3 regions of the Mesorhizobium sp. GW821-FHT04C10 genome follow, and region 1 is predicted to be linked to each of the others. Evidence: riboswitches for the same ligand, from Rfam matches in the RefSeq annotation. Region 1 holds a riboswitch; each other region holds the start of a gene.
The links. A riboswitch is a leader RNA that binds a small molecule or an ion and turns the genes downstream of it on or off. The one in region 1 is predicted to bind cobalamin.

Region 1 (5,923 bases):
CCGGGCACATAGATGTCGACAGGCACGACGCGGTCGCAGCCGCGCACCACCGAATAGGAATAGTGGTAGTAGCCGCCGCCATTGGCGCAGGAGCCCATCGAGATGACGTAGCGAGGCTCCGGCATCTGGTCGTAGACCTTGCGCAGCGCCGGCGCCATCTTGTTGGTCAGCGTGCCGGCGACGATCATGATGTCGGACTGGCGCGGAGACGCGCGCGGCGCGACGCCGAACCGTTCCGAGTCGTAGCGCGGCATCGAGGTGTGGATCATCTCGACCGCGCAGCACGCCAGACCAAAGGTCATGAACATCAGCGAGCCCGAGCGCGCCCAGGTGATCAGCGCCTCGGTCGAGGTGACCAGAAAGCCCTTGTCGGCAAGCTCATTGTTGATTTCGAGGAAGAAGGGATCGTCCTCCCCCACCGGCCTGCCGGTATTGGGATCGATAATGCCCTTCGGCTTCGGCGCGACGAGGGTGCCTGAACTGTCGTTCAATCCCATTCCAGCGCTCCTTTTTTCCATTCATAGGCAAAGCCGATGGTCAGCACTGCCAAAAACACCATCATCGACCAGAAGCCGAGCATGCCGATCTTCGAGAAGGACACGGCCCAGGGGAACAGGAAGGCCACTTCCAGGTCGAAGATGATGAACAGGATCGACACCAGGTAGAAACGGATGTCGAATTTCATGCGGGCATCGTCGAACGAGTTGAAACCGCACTCGTAGGCGGAAAGCTTTTCGGGATCGGGATTGCGGTAGGCCACCAGGAACGGGGCGGCCAGCAGCGCCAGGCCGACGACCAGTGCCACGCCTATGAACAGGACGATAGGCAGGTACGAACTGAGAAGTGCGTTCATGCAGCGGCTTTCCGTTGGCGCCAATCCACTTTGATTACAGCACCGGACCTTAATGCGGAAGCGTGACAGTTTAACCGCTGAACCGTTTTAAGGGGCCTATGCTGCAACGCGGCGAGGGTTAGCGCAGCACTTCCAGCGAAGCAAGTCAAACCTTGTTCAAAACGCCGACCTGGACGGCATATCCGGAGAAACTGGTCCGATCCGCTCCTGTTTGATTTCCTTCGCTTTTTACTCCACTTTTCTCTCCTGACATGGTTGCCGCCAAAACCCTGCTAGCATGGGTTGGAATCACCACGCAGGTTCCGCAAAAGTGGACCCCGGTTTTAAGACAAGAACCTGCCCAGACAAAGACTCGACCCACAGCCGAAGCCCCTCAGAGTGATGCCTGCATGAAGGAAAAAATCTCGCTTGCCGCCGCCCGCCGCATTGCACTCGCCGCTCAAGGGTTTCTCGATCCGCGCCCGAATGGCACACCTGACCGCCGCCATTTCGCCCGTGTGCTCTCCCGCACCGGCCTGCTGCAGATCGATTCCGTCAGTGCGGTGGTGCGTGCTCATTATATGCCGCTCTATTCGCGCCTGGGCCCCTACCCGCTCACGCTGCTCGACAATGCCGCCTTGACGCGCAAACGCACAGTCTTCGAATACTGGGCGCACGAGGCCTCGTTCCTGCCGGTCGAGACCTACCCGCTGATGCGCTGGCGCATGCAGCGAGCCGAGCAAGGCGATGAAATGTATCTGGGACTGGCCAAATGGGGCCGCGAACACGCCGCCTATATAGAAGACATCTACCGCGCGGTCGTCGAGCGCGGCCCGATCGCCGCTTCGGCGCTCGAAGGCCAGAAAGGTTCGGGCGGCTGGTGGGGCTGGAGCCATGCCAAGCATGCCTTCGAATGGCTGTTCTGGGCCGGGCGCATCACCACGGCGCACCGCCGCGGCTTCGAGCGCTTCTATGATTTGCCGGAGCGCGTGTTGCCGCAGGCGATCCTCGACCTGCCGGTGCCCCCGGCCCGGGACGCGCACCTCGAATTGCTGCGCATCTCGGCCCGCGCCCATGGCGTGGCGACATCGGGCGACCTGCGCGACTATTTCCGGCTGTCGCCGGCCGACATGAAGGGTCGGTTGGAGGAACTGGTCGAGTCGGGCGAATTGCTGCCGGTACGCGTCGAAGGCTGGGACAAGCCGGCCTACCTTCACAAGGACGCGCGCCTGCCCCGGAAAATCGAGGCGCGTGCTTTGCTGGCGCCCTTCGATCCGGTCGTCTTCGAGCGCTCGCGCTCGGAGCGGCTGTTCGATTTCCACTACCGCATCGAAATCTACACGCCGGCTGAAAAGCGCCAATACGGCTATTACGTCCTCCCCTTCCTGCTTGGCGACAGGATCGTCGCGCGCGTCGACCTCAAGGCGGACCGGCCGGCGAGCGTCCTGCGCGTCCATGCCGCCTACCCCGAGCCCGGCGCGCCGCCTGAAACCGCCGCTCAGCTCTTCGAGGAATTGAAGCAGATGCAGGGCTGGCTTGGCCTTGAACGCATGGACGTGACTCCGGCAGGCGATCTGGGTCCGGCGCTGGCCGACATCGCCGTGTCGTAGCCGTGCGTTGACACCGCTGCCTGCAAAAGCCTAAATCCGGTCCAGACGGTCCCCTGCCCGCAACGGCAGGGGCTAAGAGGGAATGCGGTGCGGGATTTCGATCTCAAATCCGCGGCTGTCCCCGCAACTGTAAGCGAAGAGCCAAGGCCGAAAGCCACTGGGAGTTTCCCGGGAAGGCGGCACCCAAGGCGATGACCCGCGAGCCAGGAGACCTGCCGTCTGCGACAAGAGAATCCGATCGCCCGGCGGGTTTCCGGGCAAGGAGCCCGGCTTTTTGGACCAGAACGGCAGTTTTTCGGCTGGCACAGCGGACAATTCGTCCGCCGACAGCGAAGCCTTGGCCGACGTCACGGTCATCGTCTGCGCCTCCTGTCGCGACGAGACCGGTTCCGACGCCCATCCCCGCGCCGGCGAACTGTTGGCTGAGGACACGCGCCGCGCCGCAGCCGATGACAACATCCGCGTCCGCACGGTGGAATGTCTCGGCAACTGCAAGCGCCGGCTGAGCGCCGCGATCCTGCGCGATGGCTGCTGGAGTTATGTCTTCGGCGACCTGACCGTGGCCAGCGGCGCCGACCTCGTCACCGGCGCCAAACTCTTCGCCACCTCGACCGACGGCCTCATCCCGTGGCGCGGCCGCCCCGATTCCCTCAAGCGCGGCCTTGTTGCCCGCATCCCTCCCCTCGACATGCTGAAGGACTGATCATGAGCGCTTCCGTATCCCGCGTCCCCTGCACCGTCGTCACCGGCTTCCTCGGCGCCGGCAAGACGACGCTGGTCCGCCATCTCCTGGAAAACGCCGGCGGCAAGCGTATCGCCATCATCGTCAACGAGTTCGGCGACATCGGCATTGACGGCGAGATTTTGAAGGGCTGCGGCATCGACACCTGCCCGGAGGAAAATATCGTCGAACTGGCCAATGGCTGCATCTGCTGCACCGTGGCCGACGATTTCGTGCCGGCGCTCGACCAGATCCTGTCGTTGACGCCGAAGGTCGACCACATCCTGATCGAAACCTCGGGCCTGGCCCTGCCCAAGCCGCTGGTCCAGGCTTTTCAGTGGCCGACGGTAAAGAGCCGTGTCACCGTCGATGGCGTCATCGCCGTGGTCGACGGCCCCGCATTAGCCGAAGGCCGCGTCGCCAACGACATGGACGCCCTGCAGGCGCAGCGCGCCGGGGATGAGAGCCTCGACCATGACGACCCGGTCGAGGAAGTGTTCGAGGACCAGATCGCCTGCGCGGACCTGATCATCCTGTCGAAGAGCGACCTGATGGACGCCGCCGGCTCGGCCCGCGCCAATGCCATCGTCAACGAACATTCCGCCCGCGCCGTGAAGATCGTGCCGACCTCGCATGGCAAGGTCGATCCCTCGGTGCTGCTCGGCCTCGGTCTCGCCGTCGAGGACGATATCGAGAACCGCAAATCCCATCATGACGGCGCGTTCGACCATGAGCATGACGACTTCGACACCTTCATCGTCGACATCCCCTCGATCGCCAATCCGGACGAGTTGGCAAAGCGCGTCGCCACCGCTGCCGAACAGGAGAACGTGCTGCGCGTGAAAGGCTTCGTCGAGGTCGGCGGCAAGCCGATGCGGCTCCTGCTGCAGGCCGTCGGCCCGCGCGTCAATCACTACTATGACCGCGCCTGGACGGTCGAGGACGACCGCCGCTCGCGCCTCGTCGTCATCGGCCTCAAGGGGCTGAACCGCCCGGCAATCGAGCGTATACTCGCCGGCTGATGCAAACTAGCAATTCCAGGAAAAGTGTTTCACGGTTTTTCCATCCGGAATTGCGTAAAAACAAGGAGATAGAGCGGTTCGCCGTTTCCGTGAAGCGGTGACCCGCGCTAGACCGCGATGCATATCCTCACCACGACCTCCGCCTCGCTCGACGATCTCGCCGAGCCGGTCGATCTGCGGCAGACGCCGGCGGATATCGTGGCCTTGTCCTTCACCGACAGCGATCTCGCCGGACTTGCGGCGGCGTGGAAGGCGGATGCCGGCCGCCTGCCCTCGATGCGGCTGGCAGCCCTGCGCGACCTACGGCACCCCATGTCCGTCGACCTCTGGGTCGACAGCGTCGCCCGCCACGCCAAGATCATCCTGGTGCGCATCCTCGGCGGCTATGACTGGTGGCGCTATGGCTGCGACCAGCTTGCCTCGATTGCCCGCGAACGCGGCATTAAACTCGCGCTGCTCCCCGGCGAAAGCCATGACGAGGACCTCAGGCTGATCGAAGCCTCGACGCTGCCGCGCCAGGAATTGGACGCGCTGCTCAGCTATTTCCGCGAAGGCGGCCCGGCCAATATGAGCGCGCTGGTGCAGAGGCTGGCGCGGCTGGCGGGGTCGCAGGCAGACATTGTTGAGCCAGTCGCGGTCCCGAAGGCTGGCTACTACGAGCCGAACCGCGGCGTCGTCCCCCTCCCCCTCGAGGGGTGGGTCCGGCCGCAGGCCGGGGGTGGGGTCCTCTCTGAAACGCGCCGACTCAAAGAAACGCCACATCTGGTGGTCCCGACCCCAGCCGGCCCTGCGGGCCACCCTCCCCTCGAGGGGGAAGGAAAGGTGGTGCCGATCCTCTTCTATCGCTCGATGCTGCTCGCCGCCGATGTCGCGCCGATTGATGCCCTTTTTGAAGCACTGCGCCAACGCGGCATGCTTCCGGTCCCCATCTTCGTCTCCAGCCTGAAAGAGCCGGCGTCACTCGCCTTTGTGGAAACCGCGTTCGCCGCGCTGAAACCCGCCGCCATCATCACCGCGACCGCCTTCGCCTCCGGTGCCGAACCCGGCGTCGAAACCCTGTTCGACCGTGCCGGCGTGCCCGTCTTCCAGGTCATCGTCGCCACCACCCGCCGCGACGTCTGGGAAAACAACCAGCGCGGCCTGGCACCCGCCGACCTTGCCATGCATGTCGTGCTGCCGGAGCTGGACGGCCGCATCCTCGCCGGCGCCATTTCCTTCAAGGGCGAAAGCGATGTCGATCCGGCACTTGGCCATCGCGCCTTCGCCAACCGACCGGAGCCGGATCGCGTAGTTCAGGTGGCGGACCGCGTGGTGGCCTTCATCAAGCTGCAGGGGGCACCACGCGCCGAGCGCAAACTTGTCATCCTGATTCCGGACTATCCAAGCGCACCGGGCCGAACCGGCTATGCCGTCGGCCTCGATGTGCCGTCCAGCGTGCTGGCGATGCTGCATGACCTGAAGGAGCAGGGTTATGCGGTTGAGGGGATTCCGCAAACGCCGCGTGGGTTGCTGGATTTGCTGGATGCGGGCGGCCAGGGGTTGGGGCTGGAGGACTATTTCGGCTTCTCCAAGGAGTTGCCGGTTGAGGCAATGACTGCCGTTGAAGCGGCCTGGGGAAAAGCGGAATACGAGACAGGCAAAAAACACTTCCCCTTCCGCGCCGCGACCTTCGGTAACATCACGGTCGCCCTCGCCCCCGATCGCGGCCGCTCCGCCGATCGCCGCGCCGACTACCACG
Region 2 (5,923 bases), 1.3 Mb from region 1:
GTGTCGCCGGTCTCGACCAGCGAAAACAGCGGCGTGCCGGAGCCGACAAACTGGCCGACCTTGAACGACGAGGCCTGCGAGATGACGCCATCGGCGGGCGCCTTGACCGTGGTCTGCGCCAGGTCGTAGGCGGCCTTGTCGCGCGCGGCGAGCGCCGACATCACGGTTGGATGCTTGTCGGTTTCGATGTCGGGGTTGCCGCCAAGTGCTGCCTTGGCACTGACAATGCCTTGCTGGGCGACGGCGACCTGCTGCTTTGCCTTGTCGAGGTCGTTGCGGGCCTGATCCAGCGACGACTTGGCGTTGATGCCCTTCTGCGCGAGATCGGCGGCGCGGTCATATTGCGACTGGGCGTAGTCGACCTCGCTGCTGGCGGACTTCTCCTGCGCCATCGACTGGCTGTAGGCGGCACGCAGTTGCTCGACATTGAGGCGTGCCGCGGCAACCGCGGCGTCGGCCTGGGCGAGCGCGATCCGGTAAGGCTCGGGGTCGATTGCGAACAGGAGATCCCCCTGCTTGACCAACTGATGGTCCGATATGGCGACCTGGACGATGCGGCCTGCCGTGTCCGAGGCGATCGAAACCTTGGCCTGCTGCAGATTGGCGTTCTCCGTCTCCTGATAGCGCCCACCGGTCACCCAGACATAGCCGCCGCCGATGATCAGCGCGGCCGGCAAGGCGAACATCAAAAAGAAGCGGCCCATGCGGCGCTTCTTCTTCGGCGCCGCCGGCACCGGCACTACGGGCGGGGCGACCGCGACAGGGGCGGCAACCGGCTGGGCCGGTGCTTCCATCTCGACCTTGGGGGCGTTTTCGTCGACCTTGGCTACCGCATTCATGCTGCTGCGCCTTCCGCACTCTTTACCTTTTCAAGCGACGAAGCCTCGCCGTCCGTCAGATTCTGCACGATTACATCGAGCGCCCTGATCAGGACGCGGCGGTCCTCGGGCGAAACGCCGACAAGCGATTCCTCATAGACTTCGCCGGCGAGGCTCTTGACCTCGGCATAGGCGGCGCTCGCCTTGGCTGTCGGGAAAATCATGCGCACGCGGCGGTCGGCGGCGTCGGCGCGGCGTTCGATCCAGCCGCCCTCCTCCATCCGGTCAACGAGGCGCGAGACGCTGATCGGCTCGATTTCGAGCAGTTCCGCGAGCCGCGCCTGGGTAACGCCTGCCTCCTTAGCGACACGCACCATGAGGCGCCATTGCGCCGACGAAAGGCCAAGCCCGCTGGCACGCGTCTCGAAGCGCTTGCGCAGCAGACGTTGCACGTCGTGGATCAAAAAGCCCAGTCTATCTATGCCATCAGAAACCATGAGCGATACATATAATAAGCGTGCTTACTATTCAAGATGTCACGTGACGGCCGAAGCCGGCAAATGTGCATGGCGGTCTTGCAACGCGATCGCGGCTGGCAATCAGTGAACCGCTGGAGACAGCCGGCCAGGCAGGAATCGGCCTTTTCACAGGCGGTTTCGGACGACCAGCGTGACGACGAAGAAGGCACCGAGCGAGCTGGTTATGATGCCTATCGGCAGTTCCTGCGGCGGCAGCAGCGTCCGGGCGAGAAGATCGCTTGCCAGCAAGAGCACAGCCCCGAACAATGCACAGCTTGCGATCAGGCGCAGATGCAAGGGACCGGCCAGCGGCCGCGACAGATGCGGGATCATCAATCCGACAAAGCCGATGACGCCGGCGACCGAGACGAGAATTGCCGTGGAGAAGGCTGCGACGAGAAACGTCGCCCTGCGCATGCGCGCCACCGGCACGCCAAGGCTTTCGGCAGCACTTTCACCGGCCAGGAAGGCGTCCAGCCTGCGGTGGTTCCACAGCCCGTAGGCCGCGATCGTGCCGGCTCCCAAGGCGCCCAGCCAGACATTGTCCCAGCGCGCCAGTCCGAGCCCGCCCATCGTCCAGAACAGCACCGAATGGGCCGCGCGCTGGTCTCCGGCAAAGACCAGATAATTGGTCAATGCCGTGAACAGGAAGGAGACGGCAAGGCCGGCGAGGATCAGCCGTTCCGGCCCCTGCCCCCTGACCCGTGCGACCAGCAGCAGGACGATGCAGGCGGCCAGTATGCCGCCGGTGAAGGCGGCGACCGGCAAGGTCCAGATGCCAAAACTGTCGCCGAAGACGGTGATGACGGAAACAGCGCCGGCGGCGGCCCCCGACGACAGGCCGAACAGGAAAGGATCGGCGAGATCGTTGCGGGTCACCGTCTGCAGCAAAGCACCTGTTATACCGAGGCCGGCACCGACACAGACCGCCAGGATCGTGCGCGGCAGCCTGAGATCGACGACGATCTTGCCGACCGGGCCCGACACCTGGTGTTCATGCAGCCCGACGGCATGGCCAAGCGAGGCGATGACGTCGGTCAGCGGGATCAGCGTCGACCCATAGGCTATCGACAGCAGCACGAGGGCGACGACCGCCACCGTGCCCGCCACCATGGCCAGCGCGAATGCCTTGTGCCCGGAAAGCGCGCCGGATTTTTGCCCTGGGGCAAGAAGCATCAGAACGCTTCCGGATGCATCGCCTTGGCGATCTTGGCGATCGCCTCGATGTTTGCCGGTCCAGGCGTCAGTTCGGCATAGCGAAGGGCCACGAAGCGCTCGTTCTTGACCGCGTCCGTCTCCTTCATCGCCGGATGCGCCTTCAGGAAATCGAGCAGTTTCCTGTAGCCGCCGCCATCCTGGTAGTCGAGCAGGATGAGGAATTGCGGATTGCGCGAGGCCACGGTTTCCCAGTCGGTGTTGCCCCAGCTGGTGTCCATGTCGGCCATGATGTTGTCACCGCCGGCGGCTGATATCATGGCGCTGGGAATGGCGAACTTTCCGGCGGTGAACGGCTTGTCCTCGCCGGAATCATAGAGGAACACGCGGGTTCCCTTGGCGTCGCCGACCTTCGCGGTGATGTCGGCGAGTTGCGCCTTCCAGCCGGCGACAAGCTTCTGCGCCTCGGTCTCCTTGCCAAAGATCTTGCCCAGCTTTTCAACATCGCCATAGAGCAGGTCCATGGAAGCCGCCGGGCGGTTCTTGTCGAGATGGACGCAGCTCTCGGTCAACACCAGTGTCTTGATGCCGTGCGGGGCGAGCGTGTCGGGCGTCACGTCGCCGCCCGGCTTCATGCCATAGTACCAGCCGGCGAAGAAGAAATCGGGCTCGACGGCGACCAGGTTCTCGAGCGTCGGGTATTTGGGCGCGAGTTCCGGGATGGAGCCCTGCTCGGCCTTGAATTCGGGGCCGACCTTGTACCATCCGGTGATGCCGGTCAGGCCGACGATCGACGGCTGCAGCTTCAGCGCGAAGGCCATCTCGGCCATGTTGAGATCATGGATGACTGCGCGCTTGGGCGGCGCGTCGAAGGTCAGCGGCTTGCCGCAACTGTCGACGGTGACGGGGAAAGCGAAGGCGGTAGAGGCCAGCAAGGAAAAGACGAGCAACAAGGCGAGACGTTTCACGGATTTTGCTCCTTGGTTGAACAGTGCTGATGAGGGATGGTTCGATCAGGATGGCGGCGCGGCGCGGTTCGGAACATCGAACACCGTCAGTTCACGGTCCTCGGTGGGGTGGCGCAGGCGAAACACGTCGACGCCGAAAATTTCGCGGATCAGCTGTTGCGTCAGCGCTTCGCGCGGTGCGGCCAACGCGTGCAGCCGCGCTTCGTTCATCACCGCGACCCTGGTGGCGAACGGCGCCACCAGGGCCAGGTCGTGCAGCACCGCGATCACCGTCATGCCGAAGCCGGCGACGAGTTCGAGAAGCTCGCCGCGAGCACGCGGGTCGAGATGGTTGGTCGGCTCGTCGAGGAACAACACTTTCGGTTGCTGCGCGATGGCGCGCGCCAGCTGGGCGCGTTGGCGCTCCCCGCCAGACAGCGAGCCAATGGTGCGGCCAAGCAGCGGCAGAAGGCCGGTCCGGCGCAGCGCGTCCACCACGATGTCACGCTCCTCGCTCCTGCGCCTCAGGCCGGCATGCGGAACGCGGCCAAGTTCGACATAGTCGATCACCGCCAGCCGCGGATCCGGCTGGTCGGTCTGGCCGACGACGGCCATGTGCAAGGCCCGCTCGGCTGTCGAGATCCTGTCCAGGCGTCGCCCGCCAAGCGTCACCTCGCCCGAACTTGGCCTGAGCATGCCCGATAGCATGCGCAGCAGCGTCGTCTTGCCGGCGCCATTGGGGCCGATGATGGCGAGACGATCGCCGGTGGCGATCGAAAGGCTGACCGCATGGACCAGATTCCGGCCATTCGCCACGGCACCCAGGTCGCGCGCCTCGAGGAGTGGCATTGTCATCGACTATCACCCGCCAGCTTGCCCGGCGCCGGGATGCGGGCCAGCGTCTTGCCGGCCAGCCGCGGCGGACGTTGTCCGGAATTGCACCAACCGTCGGCGAGCGAGGCGTAAAGCCTGGCAAATCGCACGAGATCACCGGCGTCGGCCTCGGCATCGACGGAGCCGAAGAGATAGGTGGCCTTGCCCGGCGCCTGGAAGGCTACCGTCAGCGGCCGTGCGCAGCCCGCCATGCATTCGACGCCTTCGATCGTGAAGCCATGCGCCACGGCGGGTTCATCATGGGCCGAGAGCCGGGAGCACAAATCGGCGCACAGGCTTTCGCCCGACCGGATACCGGTCGGAACGTCACGGCAAAGCGTGCACACGATGATGCGGTGATCGATAGCGCCGTCCAACTTCCGTCACTTTCCAAAACTGGCGACGGAAGGATGTTGGCGAGACGGCCGACAAGACCGACGTCCACGTTTCCTCCCGGCACACCCCGTCCGGTCAACTCAGTGATGGCAGGTCTCCTGGCTCGCGGGTCGTTGCGCAATCCTGCCTTCCCAGCCTTGCCGGCCAGTGGCATTTCGGATCTTGCTCACCGCTTACAGTTGCGGGGGCAGCCACGGCTTCGACCTATTGGGTCTCACCGTGTTCCCTTTTCACCCCTCGCCTTTCGACTCGGGGACCATCACCACTCGATCGTAGTTTTCCCCCAATTGCTTCGCAACGGATTTCTCGGTGCATTGTCGATCCCGCGGCGGCGCTGAACTTACAGACGTAATGTAATTACATTACGATTTAAATCGTACCGCTCGGCTAAGTCAAGTGAGGCTTCTGCCCGAAAGAAGACATCGAGCCAGTCTCGCTCCTGGAGATGCGGCTGGCCGCGGAGCGTTGCCGTCCGGATTGCACGGCAAGCGCAATTTCGATCAAACTGCCGCGCGCGAAGGCGGCAAGATGATCCGCTCAATGCGAGGAACCCATGAACCCGACCGAGAAAGCGCTGTGGTTTGTCGAGAGCCATCTGCCGGAGGCGATCTCGCTCGACGATGTCGCCCAAAGCAGCGGCGTGTCGCGCTTTCATGTGACGCGCGCCTTCGGCGCTGCCACCGGCCGCTCGGTCATGGGCTACATGCGCGCACGCAGGCTGACCGAGGCGGCGCGCAGGCTGGCCGGCGGAGCCCCCGACATCCTCTCGGTGGCGCTCGATGCCGGCTACAGCTCGCATGAGGCTTTCACCCGCGCCTTCCGCGACCAGTTCGGCACCACGCCCGAGATGGTGCGCGCGCAAGGCTCGACCAAGACCCTCGACCTCGTGGAGCCGATCCTGATGGACCAATCCTTTCTTTCCGCTCTCGAACCACCACGCTTCGAGACCAGCCGGCCGTTGCTGATCGCTGGGCTCGGCGAACGCTACACCTGTGAAACCAGCGCCGCCATTCCGATGCAGTGGCAACGCTTCGGTCCCTATATCTGCAACATTCCGGGCGAGACCGGCGACGTCGCCTACGGCGTCTGCGCCAACGGCGACGATGCCGGCAATTTCGACTACGTCGCCGGTGTCGAGGTCACCGATTTTTCCGACCTTCCAAGGGAACTCAGCCGCGTGCGCATACCCGCCCAGAAATATGCGGTGTTTGCGCAT
Region 3 (5,923 bases), 1.8 Mb from region 1:
GCGGGACACCGCGTCGACCAGCTCGAGGCGAAGTTCTGATGCCAGTTGCGGCAGTTCGCTCTCGTCAAGCGCGCGCAAATCCGCCGGAATGCGGACCTTGTCGAGAAGCGGCGTATGCGGCGTTGCGTTCACGGGAGCTCGGGCTTTCTGTTCAACGGCGGGATAGGCCGCCAGCCTGCGAAAGTAAATGCGTGTCGGCGACGCGGATCAAGCAGGTCCCCTCGCCGATTTTCCTCAGCTCTCCGGCAGCGGAATAAACTCTTTCTCGTCCCCGGGAACGATATCGAAGCGGCCCGTCTTCCATTCCTGCTTGGCCTGTTCGATGCGCTCCTTGGAGGAAGAGACGAAATTCCACCAGATGTAGCGCTGCGAGCCGAGGGAGGCGCCGCCGAACAGCATGAAATGCGCACCGGTTTGCGACGACACGATGATCTCGTCGCCGGGCCGGAACACCAGCAGGCGTTCAGCAGGGAAGACGTCACCCGAAATCGTGACCTCGCCTTCCAGTGTGTAGATGGCGCGCTCCTCGGCATCGGCCGGGATCTTTATGCTGGCGCCGGGCGCCAGCCTGAGATCGGCATAGAGGGTCTCGGCGTCGGCCCGTACCGGGGAACGCAGTCCCTGGAGGTTACCGATCACAACGCGGCCTTTGACGCCTTCGGCATCGATCTCGGGCAGCCGCAAGGCAGCGGTGTTCTCGAATACGGGCGCCACTTCCTCCTTGCCGTCCGGCAGTGCCAGCCATGTCTGCAGGCCGGAGATCGACATCGGCGCGCCGCGCAATTCCTCGGGCGTGCGCTCGGAGTGCACGATGCCACGGCCGGCGGTCATCAAATTCACGTCGCCGGGCTGGATGACCATTTCGGTACCGAGCGAATCGCGATGCCTGATCTTGCCGTCGAACAGATAGGTCACCGTCGACAGGCCGATATGCGGATGCGGACGGACGTCGAGCGCCTGGCCCGCACGCAGGATCGCCGGACCCATGCGATCGAAGAAGATGAACGGCCCGACCAGCCGCCTCCTGGCGGTCGGCAAGGCGCGACGGACCTCGAAGCCGCCAATGTCCTTGGCGTTCGGGATGACCATCAGTTCGATCTGGTCGCTGGCAAAGGCGTCGCCGGCCTCAGGGTCTTTCCCCGGGAAGAAGCTCATGAACTCTCCTTATCAGCGTTCGGTGACCGCTTTGGCGGCATCAGGCAAAGCGGATCGCCGCCTTTGCCCGCAGTTTGGCGGCCACTTCTTCGCGGTTGCGCGGATGCTGGTGGGTTTCGAGCGAATCGAGAAGTTCGCGCGCCGATGCCGCGATGGCCTCCACGGCGTGGTCGAACGCATGCTGGTTCTGTCTCGATGGCCGCGTCGTTCCGCTCAGCTTGCGGACAAATTGAAGGGCTGCGTCGCGCACTTCGTCATTAGTTGCCGGCGGATCAAAATTGAACAGGGTCTTGATGTTTCTGCACATCGCTTCCGTATCTCCTCTTGTCCTGGAGCTGTTTCAATCGGGACGAGTTTTATCCTCACTCATGATCGTGTCCAAAAACCGGTGAGGCAAGACCATGGTTGGCGGCCATGCCTCAGTCCGCGTCGAGCGGCTCTGTTCCAACCGGCTTGCCGTCGCGCGACAATCTGATCTTCTCGACCTTGTCCTCGGCCGCCTTCAGCAGCCGGTCGCAATGCGCCTTCAGGGCCTCACCACGCTCATAGATGCGGATCGACTGGTCGAGCGGCACATCGCCACGCTCCAGATCATCGACGATCTTCTCCAGCGCGTCGAGTGCCTGTTCGAAGCTCATCGCCTTGACGTCTTCGTTGGTCTCAGCAGCCATCATTCATCCTTTCATCAGTCGCCCGACATGGGCGGCGACCGAAAATGCCAGTCCCTGCAGATCGTAGCCGCCCTCAAGCAGGCTGACGAGCCGGTTGCCGCTGTGGCGGGCGGCGCGCTGCATCAGCTGGCCGGTCGCCCAGTCGAAATCGTCCTCGGTCAGGTTGATCTCGGCCAACGGATCACGGTGATGCGCGTCGAAACCGGCCGAAATGATAATCAGGTCGGGTGCGAAATTGTCGAGCGCCGGCAGGACGCGCGACAGGAAGGCATCGCGAAACACCTCGCTGCCTGTCTGCGGCGCCAGTGGTGCGTTGACGATGTTACCGGCGCCGGTCTCGCTCTTTGCGCCAGTGCCGGGATAAAGCGGCATCTGGTGCGTCGAGCAATAGAGCACCGAGGGATCGTCCCAGAAAATATCCTGCGTGCCATTGCCGTGGTGCACATCCCAGTCGACGACAGCGACACGCTCGACGCCGTGCTTCTTCTGCGCATAGCGGGCCGCGATCGCCGCCGTGTTGAAGAAGCAAAAGCCCATTGCGGTGGTCTTTTCGGCATGGTGGCCGGGTGGCCGGGCGGCGACGAAGACATTGTCGGCGCGGCCCGCGAAGACGTCGTCGACGGCCGCGTTGGCAGCGCCGATCGCGGTTATCACCGCCTGCCAGCTCTTCGGGCTGGCGGTGGTGTCGGCATCGATGCGGGCAATGCCCTCGTCAGGGATGGCGGCGCGCACGCGCGCGACGAAATCGGCCGGATGCGCGTAAAGGATGGTGGCCTCGTCGCCTTCAGGCGCCTTGACGCGGTCAAGCTCGGCAAAGGCTTCGTCGTCAAGCACGCGCTCGATGGCGCGCAAGCGGTCCGGCCGCTCGGGGTGACCGGGGGGCGTGATGTGCTCAAGGAAGATCGGATGCGTGTAGAGACGAGTGGCCATCGTCCCTATCTAGTGCCCCAACGCCGCGATGGCCATGCGTCGCGGCCCGATGGCTGGGGAAAATCGCTTCTGCGTCCATTGGCGTCGCTGTGGGGATTGGCGCCGCGAACACTTCGGCATAAGGTCGCCGTCACTGCCTGGTGCCCGCCAGTTTGTTTGTCTAGCCGCATTCTGCGGCGCCAAGTGATTCCACTTGGCTGCAAATGCTCTGGCGGGAGAATCGGGAACACGGTTGAATTCCGTGGCGTGCCCAACGCTGTGAGGGGGACCGCGCCGGTAAATGCCACTGTCGATGACGGGAAGGCACCGGACGCGGGTTGATCCCGAGCCAGAAGACCGGCCTGGCAGGCACCGTCATCCGCATGGTCAGGCGGAGGACATGGTTTGCAATCGCAAGGGGACAAGCGATGCCGGATGCTATGACCGCTCCTGTCAGCGACGGATTTGACCAGATGGCGCGCGACGCGGTCTACCGCGCCATGTTCACGCGGCGCGATGTGCGCAGTCATTTCCTGCCTGCTCCTCTCGACGATGAGGTGCTGGCGCGGCTGCTGCTTGCCGCCCATCACGCGCCGTCGGTCGGGTTCATGCAGCCGTGGAATTTCATCGTCATCCGCGATGCCGCGCGACGGGAGAAAGTGCGCGATCTGTTCCTCGCCGCGCGAGAACAGGAACTGCCCGAAATCGAGGAAGAACGGCAGGCGCTTTACCGCAAGCTGAAGCTGGAAGGCATCTGCGAAAGCGCGCTCAACATCTGCATCACCTGCGACCGCCAGCGCTCGAAGGGCTCGCCACTGGGACGTTGGCACAATCCGGAGATGGACCTCTACAGCACGGTCTGCGCGGTGCAGAATTTCTGGCTGGCGGCACGCGCCGAAGGCGTCGGCGTCGGCTGGGTCAGCATCATCGAGGCGCAGGCACTGAAAAGCCTGCTGTCCATTCCCGACCATGTAACGCCGATCGCTTATCTCTGCGTCGGCCGGGTTTCCGAATTCGCGCCCAAACCGGACCTTGAAACGCACGGCTGGGGCCGGCGCCTGCCCCTGCCCGAACTGATCATGAGCGAGACCTTTTGCGGGCAAGGCGAGGCACCGCTCAAGTCAGCGGTGGCGTGCCTGAACGCCGTCGATACCGCGCAGGCGACCGCCTGCCCGGCCGATCAGCGCGTCGCGCCGGCCGCGCCCCAGCGCGAGCCGCCGAAGGAGGAAAGCGCCTTGTCCTTGAGTTCCCGGAACTTCGACGACGCCTCGGCCAGCCTCGCATCCCAGGCGGGATCAGGCACCTGGCCGGCTATGGTCCTGAAATAGACCTGCATCAGGCAGGCGATGGCGAAAGGTTCGATGAACGCCGCCTTGAAGGCCCAGGCAAAGACGATGGCCAGCACGAAGGCCCAGCCGGCGAGTTGTCCGGGCATCAGGAAGAGAATGGCGCCGGCCGGCGCCAGCATCAGCAGGAAGATCACGAACGACACGCCCCACATGATGACCGCCAGCCAGACGGCGTTCTTGACCATGGTCTTGCCGTTCTGGGCGTAGAGAACGACGCCCTGCCGCGCGGCTTCGAAGGGTGAGGACGAGTTGATGCGGATGTTGTAGCCGAGGATGATCTCGTCGACATAGGTCAACGACAGGCGGATCACCGTGTTGATGAAGGACACCAGGCCGCTCAGGCCCGGAATGGGCAGAAAGGCGGCGACGCCGCCGAGCAGGCCGGTGATGGCGCGGATGGCGCCCTTGACCAGCTGGTCGACGACGAAAAGGATGTTGGCCTCGGCGAAACGCTCGGTCACGACCTGCCGGGCATAGGCGATCTGGTTCTGGCCGTCAGGGACATCATGGCCGTCGATCAGGTGGACCATGACGGCGATATGGCCGGCCTTGACGACGTAGAGGATGTATTCGCGGATCCAGTAGACGGCGATAGAGACGATACCGAAACCGACCACGCCGCCCCACAGGGCAAAGGACAGCGGCCCATCGGGATCGGTGGAGATATGGCCGACGCCATAGCCGACCGAGGCGCCGGTGCCGGTCGCCATGATGTAGGCCAGCGTGATGCCGAAATAGACGATCATGCGAAAGACAATGAAAGGCCAGGTCCGCATCATGATGGACACCGACCTGCCGATCTCGAAATCCCACATGCCCCGAATCTCCCCTCAGAGATGGCTGGGGAGGATGCGCTCTAACCGAAGATTGTCAATCATGGGCGGGCACCAGGCCGCAGACGGGACTTCAGCTCGATTGCGGACCCGGTTCCTTGAGCAGACCCTCAAGCAGTTGCTTGAACGCCGCCACCACCTTCCTCGACGTGGCTTCGGGGTCGTTTGAATTGGCGATCCGCTGCGACGCCTGGCTGCTCGCCCCGTTGATAAGCCGTGCGGCCGTTTCAGGGTCGACGCCCGGGACGACCACACCTTCCCCCTGCAACGCGGTCAGATGATCGGTCATTGAGCCGACGCAGGCATTGGCATTCGACCATTGTGCCGGATCGCCCAGCACAGCAGGGCCATCCCGGAACATGATGCGCTGGATTTCCGGCTCCAGCGCCATCTCGATATAGGTGGTGCATTCGTCGACGAAACGCTGCCAGCGGGTCGGCGCTCTCGACGCGACCTCGTTCACCCGAGCCGCCATCTCGCCGTCGATTTCAGCGATAACCGCCTCCAGCAGCCCCTTCTTGTCGCCGAAGTGATGATAGAGCGCGCCGCGCGTCAGTCCGGCGGATGCGGTGAAATCGTCCATCGACGCCTCGGCATATCCGATCGTCCCGAAGGCCTGGCGGGCCGCGGCGATCAGCTTGGCGCGCGTCTCGGCGATCATCTCCTTGCGGGGTCTGTGCATGCTTCTGGTCCTATTCACATACGTCTCGTATGCCAATTGACATACGTTGCGTATGGTCTATCTAGTTCTCATACGTTCCGTATGTAATTGTCGGAGCGCCTTTTGTCGAGGAACCGGATCATGCAGAACCCTTACTCAGAGATCTTTCGCGCCCCCGGAGCCAAGGGCTTCGCTGCCGCCGGTTTCCTGGCGCGCCTGCCGATCGCCATGGCGCCTATCGGCATCGTGGCGATGCTGTCGCAAACGCGTGGCGAATACTGGCTGGCCGGCGCTGTCTCGGCGACATTCGCATTGGCCAACGCTTTCCTGGCGCCGCAAATATCA

Region 2: linked by a shared signal. The riboswitch ahead of AC07UC_RS25140 (DUF1636 family protein) and the one ahead of AC07UC_RS18485 (DUF1636 family protein) in region 1 are both predicted to bind cobalamin.
Region 3: linked by a shared signal. The riboswitch ahead of bluB (5,6-dimethylbenzimidazole synthase) and the one ahead of AC07UC_RS18485 (DUF1636 family protein) in region 1 are both predicted to bind cobalamin.

Annotation. Positions count from the first base shown of each region.
Region 1 covers NZ_JBWKTL010000001.1:3,821,227-3,827,149, reverse strand. The annotation lists gene AC07UC_RS18500 (NuoB/complex I 20 kDa subunit family protein) at 1-497, opposite strand, end outside; gene AC07UC_RS18495 (NADH-quinone oxidoreductase subunit A) at 488-853, opposite strand; gene AC07UC_RS18490 (winged helix-turn-helix domain-containing protein) at 1,243-2,442, shown strand; cobalamin riboswitch at 2,472-2,676, shown strand; gene AC07UC_RS18485 (DUF1636 family protein) at 2,717-3,145, shown strand; gene cobW (cobalamin biosynthesis protein CobW) at 3,148-4,185, shown strand; gene cobN (cobaltochelatase subunit CobN) at 4,303-5,923, shown strand, end outside.
Region 2 covers NZ_JBWKTL010000001.1:5,151,949-5,157,871, forward strand. The annotation lists gene AC07UC_RS25115 (HlyD family secretion protein) at 1-839, opposite strand, end outside; gene AC07UC_RS25120 (MarR family winged helix-turn-helix transcriptional regulator) at 836-1,315, opposite strand; gene AC07UC_RS25125 (FecCD family ABC transporter permease) at 1,463-2,512, opposite strand; gene AC07UC_RS25130 (ABC transporter substrate-binding protein) at 2,512-3,459, opposite strand; gene AC07UC_RS25135 (ABC transporter ATP-binding protein) at 3,505-4,293, opposite strand; gene AC07UC_RS25140 (DUF1636 family protein) at 4,290-4,688, opposite strand; cobalamin riboswitch at 4,779-4,983, opposite strand; gene AC07UC_RS25145 (AraC family transcriptional regulator) at 5,261-5,923, shown strand, end outside.
Region 3 covers NZ_JBWKTL010000001.1:5,605,210-5,611,132, forward strand. The annotation lists gene dxs (1-deoxy-D-xylulose-5-phosphate synthase) at 1-132, opposite strand, end outside; gene AC07UC_RS27310 (pirin family protein) at 235-1,155, opposite strand; gene AC07UC_RS27315 (DUF2277 domain-containing protein) at 1,196-1,462, opposite strand; gene AC07UC_RS27320 (exodeoxyribonuclease VII small subunit) at 1,575-1,826, opposite strand; gene AC07UC_RS27325 (histone deacetylase family protein) at 1,830-2,756, opposite strand; cobalamin riboswitch at 2,921-3,116, shown strand; partial or broken gene bluB (5,6-dimethylbenzimidazole synthase) at 3,209-3,793, shown strand; gene AC07UC_RS27335 (hypothetical protein) at 3,916-4,899, opposite strand; gene AC07UC_RS27340 (TetR/AcrR family transcriptional regulator) at 4,991-5,599, opposite strand; gene AC07UC_RS27345 (MFS transporter) at 5,720-5,923, shown strand, end outside.